3 regions of the Bacillus pacificus genome follow, and region 3 is predicted to be linked to each of the others. Evidence: predicted binding sites of a transcription regulator. Region 3 holds the regulator's gene; each other region holds the start of a gene.
What was found. Region 3 encodes LexA, which represses DNA repair genes until DNA is damaged. Its sites were predicted from a motif close to CGAACATATGTTCG; they were not measured.
Positions count from the first base shown of each region.

Region 1: a site for LexA is predicted at 4,100-4,113, ahead of recN (DNA repair protein RecN). Genes of this name have one in related genera too.
Region 2: a site for LexA is predicted at 1,939-1,952, ahead of LMD38_RS06355 (DNA polymerase IV). Genes of this name have one in related genera too.

Region 1 is NZ_CP086328.1:1,156,239-1,162,928, reverse strand. It holds gene spo0A (sporulation transcription factor Spo0A) at 1-536, opposite strand, end outside; gene spoIVB (SpoIVB peptidase) at 824-2,122, opposite strand; gene recN (DNA repair protein RecN) at 2,241-3,980, opposite strand; gene argR (arginine repressor ArgR) at 4,248-4,697, opposite strand; gene LMD38_RS06105 (TlyA family rRNA (cytidine-2'-O)-methyltransferase) at 4,840-5,679, opposite strand; gene dxs (1-deoxy-D-xylulose-5-phosphate synthase) at 5,683-6,690, opposite strand, start outside.
Region 2 is NZ_CP086328.1:1,198,905-1,205,594, forward strand. It holds gene LMD38_RS06340 (GNAT family N-acetyltransferase) at 1-335, shown strand, start outside; gene LMD38_RS06345 (tripeptidase T) at 463-1,581, shown strand; gene LMD38_RS06350 (hypothetical protein) at 1,626-1,826, opposite strand; gene LMD38_RS06355 (DNA polymerase IV) at 1,969-3,207, shown strand; gene LMD38_RS06360 (MgtC/SapB family protein) at 3,249-3,950, opposite strand; gene mgtA (magnesium-translocating P-type ATPase) at 4,026-6,690, opposite strand, start outside.
Region 3 is NZ_CP086328.1:1,641,503-1,648,192, reverse strand. It holds gene LMD38_RS08650 (phosphate/phosphite/phosphonate ABC transporter substrate-binding protein) at 1-324, opposite strand, end outside; gene LMD38_RS08645 (bifunctional metallophosphatase/5'-nucleotidase) at 509-2,092, shown strand; gene LMD38_RS08640 (DUF896 domain-containing protein) at 2,120-2,359, opposite strand; gene LMD38_RS08635 (YneB family resolvase-like protein) at 2,405-3,061, opposite strand; gene lexA (transcriptional repressor LexA) at 3,203-3,823, shown strand; gene LMD38_RS08625 (DUF4097 family beta strand repeat-containing protein) at 3,910-4,716, opposite strand; gene LMD38_RS08620 (DUF1700 domain-containing protein) at 4,717-5,259, opposite strand; gene LMD38_RS08615 (PadR family transcriptional regulator) at 5,252-5,575, opposite strand; gene glnA (type I glutamate--ammonia ligase) at 5,953-6,690, opposite strand, start outside.

The DNA of each region.
Region 1 (6,690 bases), 490 kb from region 3:
ATAGAAATTGCTTCCCTTAAGTACATGTACCCTTTAATATGAGCAGGCACACCAATTTCATGAATGATACTCGTAATGCTTGCATCTAAGTTTTTCGGTTTTCCATCTACTGTTGTTGCTGATCGGAAAGATGGCAGTGGACGTTTAATAGTAGCGTTCGCTTTACCGCTCACTTGACGAATATGACTCGTTAAATTCTCCATATCAAATGGTTTTAATATGAAATATGACGCACCTAAGTCAACTGCTTTTTTCGTCACATCTTCTTGTCCAAACGCTGTCAACATAATTACGCTAGGCTGTCTTAACCTTTCAATATGGCGCATTTTCTCTAGTACAGCTAACCCATCTAAATGTGGCATAATAATATCTAATACAAGTACATCCGGCTGCTTATCTTTTAATAAATTTAAACACTCTTGACCATTATAAGCAGTACCGATTACTTCCATATCCTCTTGAGCAGCTACATAACTCTCTAGCATTGATACTAATTCTTTATTATCATCCACAAGACATACTTTAATTTTCTCCACAGCTTTTCCTCCCTTACCGAATCGATTCTCCGACATGTGTATCCTTCTAGGCTACATGAATTGTTCGACAATTGTGTGAAAATTCCCTTTTAAAGTTTGTTACTTTCCGATAAAATCACAAAAAAATATGTTTATCGTTTATTTATTCCTTTTCGCAACACATTCCATCATAGAAAAACAACGAAACGTTCAACCCTTTCCTTTTATTTTACAACAAAAAACACCTCTTGCGGAGCTTTTACAAAATTTCAACGAATTTTTCAATAGAAAAACGAGCTAATTATTAATTAGCTCGCTTTTCTTTCTTGATCATAAATGTTAATTCCAGCCTCATGTAACATCCATTCAATATGAACACCATATCCTGATGTTGGATCATTTACAAATACATGTGTAACAGCGCCAATTACCTTTCCATTTTGTACAATTGGACTTCCGCTCATCCCCTGTACGATACCACCTGTTTTCGCTAATAAACGTTTATCTGTTACTTTTATTACCATGCCTTTTGTTGCCGGAAACTTTTGCGGTACTGTACTCACAACTTCAATATCAAACGCTTCCACTTTATCTTGATCAATAACCGTTAATATTTTTGCTGGTCCTTCTTTTACTTGATGAGATAGTGCAATAGGCATTGCTTTATCCATTACGCCATTTGTCATATTTGTATTCAATTTGCCAAAAATACCAAATGGACTATTGATTGTAATATTGCCAATCACTTCACGATCAGGTGAGAACCTCGCTAATTTCTCCCCTGGATTCCCATGACTACCTCTTTCAATTGATGTAACTGTCGAACGCATAATTTGTCCATCTTCGACTTGAATCGGCTTTTTCGTATCATTATCAGAAATGACATGACCAAGTGCCCCATATTTCATAGAATCAGGATGAACAAATGTCATTGTTCCGATTCCAGCTGCCGAATCACGAATATATAAACCAATGCGATAAGACGATTCTCCACTGTCTTTTTGTGGTGTTAATTTAGTGCGGATATGCTTTCCATCCCTTAACAAAACGAGATTAAGCGGTTCGCCTGTTTCCCCACTATTATGAATAAATGGTGCTACATCACTCATTCTTTCAATTGTTTTACCATTAATTTCAGTAATCATATCTCCAATTTGCACACCAGCTGTTTCACCAGGAGATACTTTCCCTTTTTCAGTTTGAATTAAATGATGGCCTACAACAAGTACCCCTTTTGTGTTTAACTTTACACCAATTGATTGTCCACCTGGAATAACTTTGAAATCTTTTAATACTCTCACATTTACTTTTTTCACTGGAAAACCAGCAAGCTGAAACACCATATCTGCTTCACCATTTTGATGAGAATTTACCATAAGTCCTTGTTTTTGTTCATTTGAACTTACTGTAAACACATGACGATCTGTAGATGAAGCTTTAAACACTGGTAATGAAGCCATTTCTGATTGTTGTCCTTCAAAAACAACAAGTTGCTTCGGAGATGAAATAAACGTCCGAAGCGGTTTAAAACACCCAATAAAAACTAAAGAAACAAGGAGAAAAATACCTATTATTTTGCGAAATCTTTCTAATTTCAATTTATTCACTCTCCTCGCTCCTACCCCACATTCAGCCTTTTGGCTTCACTTTTTAATCTCTCCTTGCAATGCTTTATTTATAACCGGAAGAATTAAGAAATCATCATTTGAGAAAAAAAGCTATCCATTACTGGATAGCCTCTGCTGTCTGTTTAAAACGATGCGCTTGCGTAAGTAATTCTTTCGCATGTTCTGTCGTTAAATCTGTAATTTCCACACCAGAAATCATTCGAGCTATTTCTGTTACTTTATCCTCCATAGTTAAAACGGTAACTGATGTAATTGTTCGATCATTTGCTACTTGTTTTCGAATAAATAAATGCGAATCCGCCATTGAAGCTACTTGAGGTAAGTGCGTAATACAAAGTACTTGTGAGTTTACTGATACTCGATAAATCTTTTCCGCAATAGCCTGTGCGACCCGGCCACTTACACCAGTATCCACTTCATCAAAAATAACAGATGCAACACCTTGATGCTTAGAAAAAATGCTTTTTAAAGCTAAAATAATACGGGATAACTCTCCGCCAGAAGCAACCTTTGAAAGTGGTTTTAGCGGCTCACCCGGATTTGTTGAAATATAAAATTCCACATGATCGTAACCATCCGCTGTAAGTCTTACCGGTGCTCCCTCCACGAGAGGCTCTTCTGCATTTCCTTCTCGCTTCATGATTCTCACTTCAAATTTTGTTTTTTCCATATATAATTCTTTTAATTCCTGATGAATGGCATTTGTAAGATGCTCTGCAAGTTCATGACGCATATTACTTAACAACGTTGCTTCTTTTAGAATAACACTTTCTAATTCCTTCAACTGTTTCTTCGTCGTTTCAATATGAACGTCTTTATTTTCAATCGTAAAAATTTCTTGTTCAATTTTATCAGCATACGCTAAAATCTCTTCTACAGTATTTCCATATTTTCTCTTTAGCATACGAATTTCATTTAAACGCGTTTCAATTTCGTCTAAGCGATTCGGATCATATTCCATCATATCGAGCTTTTCTCTTAGTTGATACGCAACTTCTTCTAATAAATAATAACTATTGGCAATGGAATCATGATTTTCTTGATACACTTCATCTAAATGTGTAATACTCTCCATCTGTCCCATTGCGCTTCGTACATTATCTAACCCTTGTCCGTCAGCACTTAACGAGCGATACGCGTCACCTAATGCTTTATAAATCTTTTCGAAATTAGAAATTTGCAATCGTTCTTCAGTTAAGTCATTTTCTTCATCCATCTTTAAATCAGCTTTACGGATTTCTTCATGCTGGAATTGAATTAAATCTAAGCGATGCGCCATTTGTTGTTCATTTTCACTTAACGATTTCAACTGTTTTTTTAATTTCTCATAGTCAGCATATACGTTTTGGTATATATCTAATTGTTTAACGATACGCTCTCCATCAAAATGATCGAGCATAAATAAATGACGTTCTTCATTCATTAAGTCTTGCGTTTCGTGTTGCCCATGAATATCAACAAGTGTTTTTCCAATTTCTTTTAATACACTAAGGGTAACTAGTTTTCCATTTACACGACATACACTTTTTCCATTTGCAGCGATATCACGCTTCAAAATAATCATGCCGTCTTCTATTTCTATATCCAACTCTTCTGCTTTTTCAATACATGGATGCTTATCATCTTCCACATAAAATAGCCCCTCTATCTCAGCTTTTTCTGTTCCGTATCGAACAAATTCTGCTGAACCACGGCCACCTACAAGTAAACTAATCGCATCAATAATAATCGATTTTCCGGCCCCTGTTTCACCACTTAAAACCGTTAATCCTTTTTGAAAAGAAATATTTAATGCCTCAATAATAGCAAAGTTTCTAATCGATAATTCCGATAACAATGCCCCATTCACCTCGTTATAAACTAATCCCCTATGAAGGGCTTTTCTCAGTTCTTTATTCAAATAGTCATACTATATGTTTGTATGTATAAATTACTTTTCTAACCGCTCCATTGTACCAAACATTTGTTTTACGGGTCAATCCACCTATTTCCTAATTTTATTCAAAGAAAATATTATATTACAATTAAGAATTCACGTTTTTAACCAATAAAAATATCCTGTTCACTTTCCACTTTACAGAGGAAAGCAAACAAGATTTTTTTGTTACAGCATATTTAAGAAACGATCAGAGACAACACCTGTATCTTCAGGTGTACGGCAAATAATTAAGCAAGTATCATCACCACAAATGGTTCCGATGATCTCATCCCACTCTAAATGATCAATAAGTGCTCCAAGTGAATGAGCGTTACCAGGCAATGTTTTTAGCACAAGCATATGTCCTGCCGTGTCTAATTTTACAAATGAATCCACTAGATTGCGTTTTAATTTTTGTAACGGGTTAAATCGTTGATCTGCTGGCAAGCTATATTTATAGCGACCATCATGTAATGGCACTTTCACTAAGTGCAATTCTTTAATATCGCGCGATACTGTCGCTTGCGTTACATTAAATCCCTCATTACGTAGAATATCAACTAATTCATCTTGTGTTTCAATTTCTTTGTTCGCAATAATTTCCCTGATTTTAATATGGCGCTGACCTTTATTCATACATTTGCACCTCACACTATCTCTTACCATAGTTTAAACATTGGTATACTTCACTTATTTATGTTAACTTATAATTCGTTACTTGTACACAATTGTTTTTACAATCATTATACAATTACAACAAAAAGAGGAACAACATATGTTATTCCCCTTTCCCTTTTTGTTTTAGGACATCATGTGCCTCTGTAACTACTTGCTCAACAGAAACTGGAGAATGATTTTCGCCATTCTCACGTTCACCATGCCATTTCAGATGAATTAAAAATTCAATGTTACCATCCCCGCCCGTAATCGGTGAGAATGTTAAACCTTCTACGTCGTATCCTTCTTTTATAGCAAAGTCTACAATCATTTCTACGACAGCCTCATGTACTTTTCGATCGCGAACGATACCCTTTTTACCAACTTGCTCTCTTCCAGCTTCAAACTGAGGTTTAATTAACGCTGCTACATCCCCATTCGGCATAAGCATTGTTTTTAAAACTGGTAATATAAGTTTTAATGATATAAACGAAACATCGATACTAGCAAATTGCGGTAAACCACGTTCTAAGTCTGCTGGTGTTACGTAACGGAAGTTCGTTCGTTCCATTACGACAACACGCTCATCTTGACGCAATTTCCACGCAAGTTGATTGTACCCTACATCTAATGCATAAGATAATTTCGCTCCATTTTGAAGCGCGCAATCGGTAAAGCCACCAGTTGATGAACCAATATCTATCATAACTTTATCTTGTAAATCAAGATGAAATGTCTCTAATGCCTTTTCAAGTTTATAACCACCACGGCTTACATACGGCATAACTTGCCCCTTCACCGTAATCTCTGTATCTTGTGGGATTTTCTCTCCTGGCTTATCCAATCTCATCTCATTCGCATATACAAGGCCGGCCATAATGGCGCGTTTTGCTTTCTCACGTGTTTCTATAAGCCCTCGCTCTACTAATAGTACATCTACTCTTTCTTTTTTCGCACTCATTTGTTACGCCCTTTTTTGTTTTGATGGAATCATTGTATGAATACGGTCTACAACAGCATCTGTCGTTAAACCGATTTCTTCTAATAATTTTGTTACACTACCGTGCTCTATGAAACGATCTGGAATACCCATTCGTTCAACTAACGCACTATGGTACCCGTTCTCAGACGCAAATTCAACTACTCCTGTTCCAAAACCACCAATTAAGCAAGCTTCTTCAATCGTTAAAATTGGTATATTTTTTCCTAAGAGATCATGTAAATGTGCTTCATCCATTGGTTTAATGAAGCGAGCGTTCACTACTTTCACTGAAACTCCAGCCTTTTCAAGACGCTCAGCCGCTTCCATTGCCATTGGTATTGTCGTACCAAATGTTAAAATAGCTGCTTGTGTACCTTCTTTTAACGTTTCCCATGAACCGATTGGAATCGCCTTTAATTCTTCATCCATATGAACGCCAAGTCCATTCCCTCGCGCATAACGTAATGCGATTGGTCCATCTTCATATTGCATTGCCGTGTATACTAAATGTTGCCCTTCATTTTCATCTTTTGGCATCATAAGTACCATATTCGGCAAGTGGCGTAAGAATGAAATATCAAATACACCTTGATGCGTTTCACCATCTGCTCCTACTAAACCAGAGCGATCGATTCCGATGAAAACATTTAAATTTTGGCGGCATATATCATGAACAACTTGGTCATATGCTCTTTGTAAAAATGTTGAATAAATCGCTAAGAATGGTTTCATACCTTGCGTTGCCATACCCGCTGCCATTGTTGTAGCATGCTGTTCTGCAATACCTACATCAATCATACGATCTGGGAATTCTTTTTGGAATTTCTCAAGTTTCGATCCAACAGGCATTGCAGGTGTAATTGCAACGATACGCTCATCCGTTCTCGCTAACTTAAGTACTGTTTCACTAACAACAGCACTCCATGCTGGTGCAACTTCTTTCGGTTTAACGAAGTCACCTGATTCAATTTTATAAGGTCCTGTTCCATG
Region 2 (6,690 bases), 440 kb from region 3:
GGATTTTTAAAAAAGGTGATGATACGAAAATAATTGGATGTATTTCATTTAATTTAATTGTTCGTGGAATTTACCAATCTTGTGTACTCGGCTATAAATTAGATAAGGAAGAGTTAAACAAAGGTTATACGACAGAAGCGCTTAGAAAAGCGATTCAAGTTGCTTTTGAGGAATTTCAATTACATCGTATAGAAGCACCGATTATGCCACGAAATTTAGCATCTATACAAGTCGTGACGAAGATAGGTTTTCAGTATGAGGGCGTGTCTAGGAAGATGTTAATGGTTAATGGAGTGTGGGAAGATCATATGCGCTGGGTATTGTTAAATGAGTAATAGAAAGCAGATGGTTATCTAGACATATAAACCGTCTGTTTTTTGTCTTGTATTTCGAAACTTTTGCGAAATTCTGTTATAATTAATAGTGTTACATACATAATGGTAGTGCAGGAGGCGCAGTCTTATGATTAATCAAGAACGTTTAGTAAATGAATTTATGGAGTTAGTACAAGTAGATTCTGAAACGAAATTTGAAGCAGAAATTTGCAAAGTATTAACAAAGAAATTTACAGATTTAGGTGTAGAAGTATTTGAAGATGACACAATGGCTGTTACTGGGCATGGTGCAGGTAACTTAATTTGTACATTACCAGCAACAAAAGATGGTGTTGATACAATTTACTTTACTTCTCATATGGATACAGTAGTTCCTGGTAATGGAATTAAGCCTTCTATTAAAGATGGATATATCGTATCAGATGGTACTACGATTTTAGGTGCAGATGATAAAGCAGGATTAGCATCCATGTTCGAAGCAATCCGTGTTTTAAAAGAGAAAAATATCCCTCATGGTACAATTGAATTTATTATTACAGTTGGAGAAGAATCTGGTCTTGTTGGTGCAAAAGCATTAGATCGTGAGCGCATTACTGCGAAATACGGTTATGCATTAGATAGCGATGGAAAAGTTGGTGAAATCGTTGTTGCAGCTCCAACACAAGCGAAAGTGAATGCGATTATTCGCGGGAAAACAGCTCATGCTGGTGTAGCACCAGAAAAAGGTGTATCTGCAATTACTATCGCAGCGAAAGCAATTGCGAAAATGCCACTTGGCCGTATTGATTCTGAAACAACTGCAAATATTGGACGTTTTGAAGGTGGTACACAAACGAATATCGTTTGCGATCACGTACAAATCTTTGCAGAAGCGCGTTCTTTAATCAATGAAAAAATGGAAGCGCAAGTTGCGAAAATGAAAGAAGCATTTGAAACAACTGCAAAAGAAATGGGCGGTCATGCAGACGTTGAAGTAAACGTTATGTATCCAGGATTTAAATTTGCTGATGGCGATCACGTTGTAGAAGTTGCAAAACGTGCAGCTGAAAAAATTGGTCGTACACCTTCTCTTCACCAAAGTGGTGGCGGAAGTGATGCAAACGTAATTGCAGGACACGGCATTCCAACAGTTAACTTAGCAGTTGGTTATGAAGAAATTCATACAACAAATGAAAAGATTCCTGTTGAAGAATTAGCGAAAACAGCAGAATTAGTTGTTGCAATTATTGAAGAAGTAGCGAAGTAATGTAATAGAAAAAGCGTGTAAATCACAACTGATTTACACGCTTTTTATTTTGATTCGATTGCTTTTACAAGGCGGATAAGCCAATACAAGAAAATCCATGGCAGTATGTAAGTTGTTACTACATGGACTAGGCGAGGGAGAAAACCAGCTATGTTAATATCAAAAATAGGAAGAAGTAAATAATTGATTGCGACGATTAGTATAATTACGAGAAACGTATAATTGAGTTTATCAGTCGATTTCATAATAATCACCCCTGATTACAAATATATCCACTTTGTTTAAATTATAGCAATAAATATGATAGAAAAGAACAAGTAATTATTATAATTATTGTGCAAAATTTGATATAATAAAAGAACGAATGTTCTAGTTGGGGGGAGTACTATGCGAGAAATGTATCCGAAAAAGGGCCGTGTTATTTTACATGTAGATATGAATTGTTTTTTTGCATCTGTTGAAATTGCTCATGACCCATCATTACAGGGGAAGCCGTTAGCGGTTGCTGGAAATGAAAAAGAAAGAAAAGGAATTATCATCACATGTAGTTATGAGGCGAGAGAATATGGAATACGTACAACGATGCCACTTTGGGAAGCAAAAAGGTTATGTCCACAATTAGTTGTAAGGCGCCCTAATTTTACATTATATCGTGAAGCTTCATTTCAAATGTTTCAAATCCTTTCCCGTTTTACGGAAAAAATACAACCAGTATCAATAGATGAGGGATATTTAGATATTACAGATTGTTACGCACTCGGTTCGCCTCTTGAAATAGCAAAGATGATTCAGCAAGTGTTATTAACAGAGTTACAGTTGCCGTGTAGCATCGGAATTGCTCCAAACCTTTTCCTAGCAAAAACAGCTTCTGATATGAAAAAGCCTCTCGGTATTACCGTGCTCCGAAAACGAGATATTCCAGAAATGATTTGGCCGCTTCCGGTTGGAGCGATGCATGGAATTGGAGAAAAAACAGCTGAGAAATTAAAAGATATTCATATACAAACAATTGAACAGTTAGCAAAAGGAAATGAACATATCATTCGCGCTAAAATTGGAAAGCATGGTGTTGATTTACAAAGAAGGGCAAAAGGTGTGGATGATAGAGAAGTTGATCCGAGTCAAATGGGACAACATAAAAGCGTTGGTAATTCGATGACTTTTTCAAAGGATATGGATGAAGAAAAAGAATTACTTGATATGTTAGAAAGGCTATCAAAATCAGTGAGTAAAAGATTACAAAAGCGAACTCTTGTCAGCTATAATATTCAGATTATGATTAAGTATCATGATAGGCGGACAGTAACGAGGAGTAAGCAATTGAAAAATGCCATTTGGGAAGAACGAGATATTTTTCAAGCGGCCTCTCGTTTATGGAAGCAACATTGGGACGGCGATTCCGTTCGTTTATTAGGTGTTACAGCTACTGAAATAGAGTGGAAGACTGAATCGGTGAAGCAATTAGATTTGTTTTCATTTGAAGAAGATGCGAAAGAAGAGCCGCTACTTGCTGTCATTGATCAAATTAATGATAAGTATGGAATGCCGCTTTTACAACGAGGTAGTCAATTATTACGTAAGCAAGAAAAGTCTTTTCAGCAAAAATTAGAAAATAAGTTTATGTAGAAGGTGTCATGAAGCTGTAAATATCATGACACCTTTTATGTTCAACTTGCTTCTAAATCTAATGAAGTTTTCCAACCAGCTGCAGTAACGCCAGATTCTAATAGCATTCTGCTCACTATTTTTTCAATTAAGACTGCTGTATTTGTGTTGCAGTGTAATGTCGCTTGTATACATACTTTTTGATTAGAATCTACGTCTTCACTATACAATTCTTTTAAACCAATGCCTTCAGAACTTACCATATGCATAAGTAAAAAACGAATATGGGCTTCATGTTCTTCTGAACAAGTGAGAGAAAGTAAGTAGTTCGTTTGTTCAGGTGATTCTTCTTTTGATTTTTGATTCATAAAGAGAGCGATTGGGCGAAGTAGTATGTTTGCTAGTAAAACACCAGCTGCACCTAATATAGCTGCAATGAGGAAACCAGCGCCTGTAAGAGTACCAACAGCAGCTGCGCACCATAGGGTAGCCGCAGTATTAAGCCCCCTAATACTAAAACCATCGCGGATAATAACGCCGCCTCCTAAAAAACCAATCCCACTGACGACTTGAGCGGCAATACGTGAAGGGCTAGCATCGTGATCAATCATGACGGATAATAAAACAAATATACAGGCACCAAGTGATACGAGAGCATTTGTCCGTAGCCCAGCCATCCTATGTCTCCATTGTCGTTCCATTCCGATGCAAGCACCTACAAGAATTGCAATAAATAATCTTAGTACAATGTCATACCATACCATCATGGTCACCTCCATACATATAAGTCCAAGTTATGTTTTTGAGAATGAGCGGGAAGCACCCGCTCATTCTCATTTTTATAACCAGCTATGAAACTTTTTAATATAAATTTTTTTTAGGAACTGTGTTAAGAAAGCATAGCCTAATAGTATTCCTATTAACCAAGGGAAATAGCTAAGTGGTAATGCTTGTAATCCAACGGCTGCTCCAAGTGGCGAGAATGGAATATAAATTCCGATTACCATAATACAAGCGGTTAATAAAAGAACCGGTACTGATGCAGTACTTTGAATAAACGGAATCTTCTGTGTTCTTATCATGTGAACAATTAAAGTTTGTGTTAGCAATCCAACGACAAACCAACCAGATTGGAATAATGATTGTTCGCTAGCTGTATTTGCACCGAAGACGTTCCACATGACCACATAGGTGATGATATCAAATACGGAACTAATGGGACCGATGCAAATAATGAAGTTCCGTAAATTTGCAGTATCCCATTTTCTTGGTTTTTCTAAAAACTCTTTATCCATTTTGTCCCAGGGGATAGACAGTTGTGAAATATCATAAAGTAAGTTTTGAATTAAAAGGTGAATGGCAAGCATCGGCAAGAAAGGAATGAAGGCACTTGCTACTAACACACTAAATACATTTCCGAAGTTAGAGCTCGCTGTCATTTTAATGTATTTCAAAATATTACCGAATGTAGTGCGTCCTTCTAAAATACCTGCTTCTAATATCATTAAACTTTTTTCAAGTAGAATAATATCGGAAGACTCTTTTGCAATATCAGTTGCAGTATCAACAGATATGCCAACGTCAGCTTCCCGTAACGCTACGGCGTCGTTAATGCCATCTCCCATATAACCTACAGTGTGTCCGTTTCCTTGTAATACTCGTATAATGCGAGATTTTTGCATTGGATTTAGTTTAGCAAAAACAGTTGTTTCTTCGGCTAGCTTTGCTAATGCTTTATCAGGTAAAGCATCGATTTCGTAACCAAGGATAGGCTCGCCAATATTTAATCCAACTTCTTTACATACCTTTTTTGTCACGATTTCGTTATCACCAGTTAAAATTTTTACTTGTACACCATGTTTTTGTAATGCTTGAATGGCAGTAGCGGCAGATGGTTTCGGTGGATCTAAAAAGCCAATATATCCAGCGAGAATCATATCATTTTCATCTTGTACGGCGTACTCTTTATTATTTGTTGGTCTATTTTTTTTATAAGCTACAGCAATAACGCGCATACCTTCACTATTCAAAGTCTCACTTAGTTGTTTTACATGTAAGCGCATGTCATCGGTAAGAGAAGCAATTTTGCCATCTATTTCAGTGTAGTTGCAAATAGATAAAATTTCTTCTACAGCCCCTTTACAGACCATTGTATGTTCACCTGAATTGTTTTTTACAATGACGGACATACGCCGACGAGCAAAGTCAAATGGAATTTCATCTAGTTTTTGAAAAACGGATGGATCAAATTTTTGAATTTCTTCTGTATGTTTTATAACAGCTTTATCTATTAAATTTTTCAATCCTGTTTGATAGAAGCTATTTAAATAGGCAAAGTGTAATACACGATTACATGTATTACCATTAGGATCTAAGTGCCGAACAAGTACAACTTTATCTTCTGTTAAAGTTCCTGTTTTATCGGTACAAAGAATGTTCATAGCACCTAAATTTTGAATAGAATTCAGCTGTTTTACAATTACTTTCTGTTTAGACATGTTAACGGCACCTTTAGCTAAATTAGCAGTCACAATCATTGGTAACATTTCAGGTGTTAGACCAACTGCGATTGCAATAGCGAAGAAGAAAGCTTCTTGCCAATCCCCTTTTGTGAATCCGTTAATGAGAAGAACGATAGGTGCCATAATAAGCATGAATGTAATTAAAAGCCAGCTTACTTTGTTTACACCTTTATCAAAGCTTGTTTCTACGCGCTTACCGATTACTTTATTTGCTAAAGAGCCAAAATACGTATCGGTACTTGTGGAGATGACAACCGCTCTTGCGCTACCACTTACAATATTTGTCCCCATGAAGCAAAGATTTTCCATATCGAGTGGATTGTAATTTTTTTTCGTGCTTTTCGGTAATAGATGTTTATTTTCTGTATGATAGCAGTTTTCGTATTTTTCTACAGGAAGTGCTTCTCCTGTTAAAGAAGATTGGTTCACAAATAAATCTTTAGCCGATAAAATACGCACATCAGCTGGAACAATGTCTCCGGCTGAAAGTGAAATAATATCGCCAGGTACAAGTTCCTCAATTGGAATTTCCGTTGGATCAGTTCGCTTCAAAATTTTTACATTTTTTGTTTCGTGTACAAATCCATCTATTCTAAAGACACTCGCCGTTGTTCGGACCATAGCCTTTAACTGATCCGCAGCTTTTTGAGAACGAAATTCTTGTAAAAAGCGAATCGTTGCACTTAGCATTACCATTACAGATACGACAATAGTTCCTTGTATGTCATCTGTGAAAAAAGAAAGTGCGCCGAGAGCTAATAAAACAAAAATAAATGGATTTTTAAATGCCAGCAGAAATTGAATGTACCACGGTGATGTTTTATTATGAGCTATTTCATTAAGGCCATATAAAGAAAGTCTACGAGACGCTTCTTCTTTAGAGAGTCCATTTTCTGTTGTTTCTAAAAGTCGTAACGCTTTGTTTGCATCCTGCGTTGCGACTTCCACTAATAATTTGTGATTTGTTTTCATACAATCTTGA
Region 3 (6,690 bases):
TAGCACATACGCTGTTGGAGGTAAAAAACCTACATCTACTTGCTTAGATGCCATCGCTTCTACAATTGTATTGTAATTCGTCGAAATACTAACTTTTACTGGAATATTTAACTTATCACTTAATAGCTTCTCAAGTGGTTTTGCCTTCGCCTCTAACGTATCTGCATTTTGAGAAGGAACAAATTGAACATTTAAAGTCTTCGGTACATACCCTTTTTTCGTATCTTCATTTTTACTTGCGCTTGATTCCTTCGTTCCACAGCCACTTAATAAACCCGCTGCTAATACAACTGTTGTACTCATTGCAAAAACTTTTTTCAACATATTAATGCCTCCATTTTTGTTGTTATAAAATAACCTTCCGTAAACATGAAGAAATATATCACACAATTTCACGAATAATTGTTTATTTACAGAATCTTTACACATTCTATACACTCACATTAAAATTCTCTTCCTATATTTGATATGCTTAATTGGTAGATAACAATAGAAAAGGTGAATGATATTGAATCAAAATCAAATTGTAACTTTAAACATCTTATTAACAAGTGATATACATGGTACCGTTTATCCAATTCACTATCAAGATAACTCCAAAGCTGAAATTGGTTTAGCTAAAATTTCTACTCTTATAAAAAAAGAACGTTCCGAAAATAGAAACGTCCTATTAATTGATAATGGTGACTTCATACAAGGAACACCCTTTACTTATCATTACGCTACATATGAAAAAGATAAGAAAAACCCAATGTCATTAATAGCAAACTATTTACGTTATGACGCTGCAGTGATTGGGAATCATGAATTTAATTATGGACTGGACGTATTAAATCATGCTATTTCTACTGCCAACTTCCCGTATTTATCAGCAAATATTTTAGATAAAAACAGCAAAGAATCTTATTTCGGAAAACCATATATAATAAAACAGATTGAATCAAATATAAAAATTGCTATTTTAGGGATGACAACGCATTACATTCCAAATTGGGAACAACCCCATCACATTAAAGACTTACAATTTGAAGATGCGTTAGAAACAACAAAAAATTGGGTTTCTTACATTCGCGAACACGAGAAACCAGATTTACTGGTCGTAGCGTATCATGGGGGATTTGAACGCGATTTACAAACTGGAGAACCGACTGAAGTTTTAACAGGTGAAAACCAAGGGTATGCAATGTGTCATGAAATTGAAGGCATAGATATTTTATTAACAGGCCATCAGCACCGAAAAATTGCTCAAACAGTGGGTAATGATGTAACAATTTTACAGACTGGATGTAATGGACATTCAGTTGGAAAAGTAACTATAACATTTGAAAAAATGAAACAAGAGTGGGTAAAAAAAGAGAGTTATTCAGAACTATTGGCTGTGCAAGAAATCGAGGCAGATCCAAATGTTCTTTACTTGGTAGCCGATTATGAAGAGAAAACACAAAAATGGCTTGATCAACCTATTGGAATCATCCACGGTGACATGCAAATTTCAGATGCTATGCAAACTCGTTTGAAAGACCATCCTTTTATTGAATTCATAAATAAAATACAGATGGATATTGCTAATGTTTCCATTTCTTGTACAAGCCTATTCCATAATACATCTCCAGGTTTCCCGGAACATGTAACAATGCGTGACATCGTTTCTAATTATATTTATCCAAATACATTAAAAGTAATTAGAATAACTGGCTCAGATATAAAAGATGCTCTCGAACTCTCTGCTTCTTATTTCACATTAAAAGAAGATGGATCTATCATCGTAAACCCTACCTTTATAGAACCAAAGCCGCAACACTATAATTACGATATGTGGGAAGGAATTTCGTACGTATTAAACATTTCAAAACCAATTGGCGCAAGAGTAGAATCTTTACAACATAAAGGCACTCCTCTTAATATGAACGAAGAATATGACGTCGTTATGAATAATTATCGCACAAGCGGCGGAGGGAACTTCTTTATGTTTCAAAATAAGCCCGTAATAAAAGACATCCCAACAAATATGTCTGAACTTATCGCTAACTATATATTGAAACATAAAAAGATAGAAGCAACCGTTAATAACAACTGGGAAGTTATTAAATAAATAAAAAAGATGGGCTTCGCCCATCTTTTAGTTTAATTTTGCATTATCTTGCTTTTTTAAAGCTTTTAATTTCGCCGGTGTAACATCAGTACCTTGTTCGTTAACAACTTTAATTCCTTTTAGTTCGTTTAACATATTTTGACGAAATCCTTTTAAATATTGTTCACGTAGCGATTGACGCTCACGTTGTTCTTCTTCAGTTAAACCTTCAGCTTTTGCTTTTTTCGCTAAGAAGTTAATGCGTTCAACGAGTTCGTGACTAAGCATCTCGAATCCCCCTTCTACTCAAAACTGATTATTATCATACAATAGTTACTCTTCTTTATCAAGCAATTGCTTTGTATACTCTACATATCTACGATGTACCGTCGCTTTTGAAACATTATGACCAAAGCCACGTAGTGTTGCTGCAATTTCTTCGAAAGTAAGTTCACTCTTACGCAAACGTACAATTTCCTCAATTGGCACTTCTTTCTTCTCTCGTCCTACACTTAAATGACGATTCTTTAAATTATTTTCTGGACGATAGCCTTTTTCTACTGCTCGTTGCATACCACGTTTAATTTTTAAATTATGAATCTTTCTTTGATACTCTTCAACAATACCAATAATATCTAATACCATTGAATCAGAATCCGACAATTGCAATTCACCATTATGTGTATGCGTATATACTTTTATTCCTTCTTTATGTAAACAGTGCATTAACGCAATCTTTGCATTCCCCCTACCAAGGCGCGTTTCATCTTGTATAAGTAGCACATCAATTTGTTCGTCTCGAATTGTATCTAGCACTTCTAATATGCCGTCACGTTCAATTGTATAGCCACTAGCCTGTTCCTCAATCACCTTAGTAACATTCATTTGATAGCGCTCCGCTAAATGCAATAATTCATCTTTTTGACGTAATAATGATGTTTCTTGTGCTTCTTTTGTTGTACTCACACGCGCATAAATAATTGCATTCATTATGAACCCCTCTTTCTCACTATAATTTCCCTTTAGTGTAACATAAATTCGCCTTTTGTTCGAACTTATGTTTGTAGAATGTTTTTTCACATGTTATACTTATTAATAAGAAAAATGAAAGAAAACGAGGTGTTAGAAAACATGGAAAAGTTAACGAAACGCCAGCAAGACATTCTCGACTTTATTAAGCTAAAAGTACAAGAAAAAGGATATCCACCTTCCGTACGTGAAATTGGTCAAGCAGTCGGCCTCGCTTCTAGTTCTACAGTGCACGGACATTTATCAAGATTAGAAGAAAAAGGATACATTCGACGCGATCCAACAAAACCACGCGCAATTGAAATTTTAGGTGAAGACCGAATGGATACAGAAACACAATCTGTTATTCAAGTTCCAATTGTCGGGAAAGTTACTGCTGGATTACCAATTACAGCAGTCGAAAGCGTTGAGGAACACTTCCCTCTTCCAGCTAGCATTGTCGCAGGAGCAGATCAAGTGTTTATGTTACGTATTTCTGGAGATAGTATGATTGAAGCTGGTATTTTCGATGGAGATTTAGTTGTTGTTCGCCAACAACAGTCTGCATATAATGGTGAAATTGTAGTCGCTTTAACAGAAGATAATGAAGCAACTGTTAAACGTTTCTATAAAGAAAAAGACCATTTCCGTCTACAACCGGAAAACTCTTCATTAGAACCTATCATTTTAAAGCAAGTGTCCGTTATCGGTAAAGTAATTGGCGTATATCGTGATTTACATTAAGAATATAAAAGAAGATAATTACCTTATTGATATACGGTAATTATCTTCTTTTTTGTATTTTGATAGATTTTCATACATTCTATTTCTTATGAACGCGTTTCAATCGTCACATCGCCCGCAGCTGTTTTACCGCTAATCTTTTTACTCCCATTACCAATCGTTACGTCTTTATTTTCTTCATTAAAAATTGTTACATCCCCGGCAGCACTTTGCCCAGTAATTACCGCATCTTTTGGTTTTTCCGATAAAGTAATATTTATATCTCCTGCAGTTGAACTTGCTTCTAGATTGTACTTAGAATCATGCTCTAGAATATTTATTTCCCCACTGGTCGTTTTTGCAGTCACTTTCCCTATTACTTTTTTAAAGTTTACTTCACCAGCTTTTGTAGATCCCTCCACATTCTTAGCCGTTACATGTTTCAAATCCACTTCTCCAGTAAGTGTTCTAGCACTTACACGGTCACTTTTCACATCACTTATTTCAATTTGTCCAGCAGATGAATTTACTTTTACATCTTGGTAAGAGCGTTCAGGCACAAGGAGAGTCAATGTAGACGTTTGAAACCTAAAATCGTAAAAAGAAAAATCAAATGAAGCATCTTTTTCTCTTTCCCCAATGATTTTTAATGTGTCACCATCTTCAGTAATACGAATCTCTTGTTTACGCGCATCTCCTGATTGCTTTACATAAAAAGAAGCGTCAGGAGATTTTCGGACAACAATATCCCCGACATCTAACTTAACTTCTATATTTTTTAGTGTTTCGTTTTTAATTTTATCTTCTTTGTTTCCTTCTTCTGCAGCTTGCACTGCTTTTTCATATGTTTGTGAAATCCCAATTACTCCAATAATGATACAAGCGATTGCTACTAACAAGATTTTTTTCATCATCTACTCCCCTTTTATCATTTTGAAGTTCCATATTACATAACGTACGCAAAGCTTTTTAAACCACTTCGTACTATAATAAGCGATTATACATAACAACAAACCTACTCCAACAAAAGTTATACTAACGAATAAATCTAACCATATAAAAGTACCCATAAATACTTTTCCAATTACGAAAAATGGCGTCACTACACTAGCAATCCCACCGACCCAAAAAGAAAATATAAAAGCAATAATTGCAAATAACGGGCCTAACACAATAATGAAATTAAACAAACTAAGTCCAATCGCCGCCATGACAGCTCTTGTCACATTTGAAGTTGATGGATCTTTTTTCATTTCATCGAAACGATACATCGCAAGCAATTCTTTTGCAATTACTTTCGGAGAGCCAAGCCCCTTTATTATTTCCGATTCAGTTTTTCCCTCTTCTATCCCAAACTGAAAATGCTCTTCATAATCAAATAAAATATCTTTTCTCTCTTCGTCCGGTAACTTTCTAAGGTGACTTGATAATTCCTTAAGAAACTGTTCTTTACTCACCCCATTCCACCCCTTCAATAATTTCTTGTACACCTTTCGCAAAATCACGCCACTCTGTTACTAACAAATTCAGTTGCGTTTCCCCTTGCTCAGTTAGTTGATAATATTTGCGAGGTGGTCCTTCCGTAGATTCTTTTAAATACGTTTGAAAATATCCTTCCTTCGTTAAACGGCGTAATAAAGGATATACTGACCCTTCCGATATTAAAAATTTATTTGAGATTTGCTGAACAAGTTCATAACCGTAACAATCCTTACGTTTCACAAGTGCCAGTACACACAGTTCTAACACACCTTTTTTAAACTGAACGTTCAAGTGCAATCCCCCTTTCTCATTTCAGTACTGTTCAATACACGGTACCTTCCTTATCCATAATATACCACTTAGTACTATTTATTGCAAGGTACTATATTTTTAAACACCCGAACTTTAGTATTAAACATATTCAATACCGAACACAACATATCATACAATTTTTTAAACCCATAGATATTACGCATGTTACTTTTACTTATCCACCCTTTTGGAACACAAAGTAATTCGAATTTCACCACGTTACATTAAAGATATGGAATAGAAATTCAAATACCGTCATATTTTTTCAGGCATCTATTCAATTCATTTCAACTAACACCTATATTATCGACAAATAAAAAAGCCCTGATACCGTAGTATCAGGGCTTCCTCACCTCTTAGTATAGAGACATATATTGATCGCGTTCCCATTGGTGAACTTGCGTGCGGAAGATATCCCACTCAATTTCCTTCGCTTCGATGAAGTGCTCAAGTAAGTGATCTCCTAATGCGTTACTAATTACTTCATTAGATTGTAATGTAACTAAAGCTTGCGCTAATGTTGCCGGTAAATCAACGATACCTGCTTCTTCGCGCTCTTCTTTTGTCATTACGTAGATGTTACGATCTACTGCAGCTGGTGGAGTTAATTTGTTTTTAATTCCATCAAGACCTGCTGCTAATAATGTTGCCATTACTAAATATGGGTTTGCAGCTGGGTCAACACTACGTACTTCTACGCGTGTGCTAATACCACGAGATGCAGGGATACGTACTAATGGACTACGGTTTTGTGCAGACCATGCTACGTAACAAGGAGCTTCGTATCCAGGTACTAAACGCTTGTAAGAGTTTACAGTTGGGTTTGCTACCGCTGTAAATGCTGGTGCGTGTTTTAAAATACCTGCGATGAAGTGACGAGCGTCATCACTTAATTGTAAGTCACCGTTTTGATCATAGAATACGTTCTCACCATTTTTGAATAGTGATAAGTTACAGTGCATACCTGAACCGTTCACACCGTATAATGGTTTTGGCATAAATGTTGCGTGTAAACCGTGTTTACGAGCAATTGTTTTTACAACAAGTTTGAATGTTTGAATGTCATCACATGAACGAATTGCATTTGCATATTT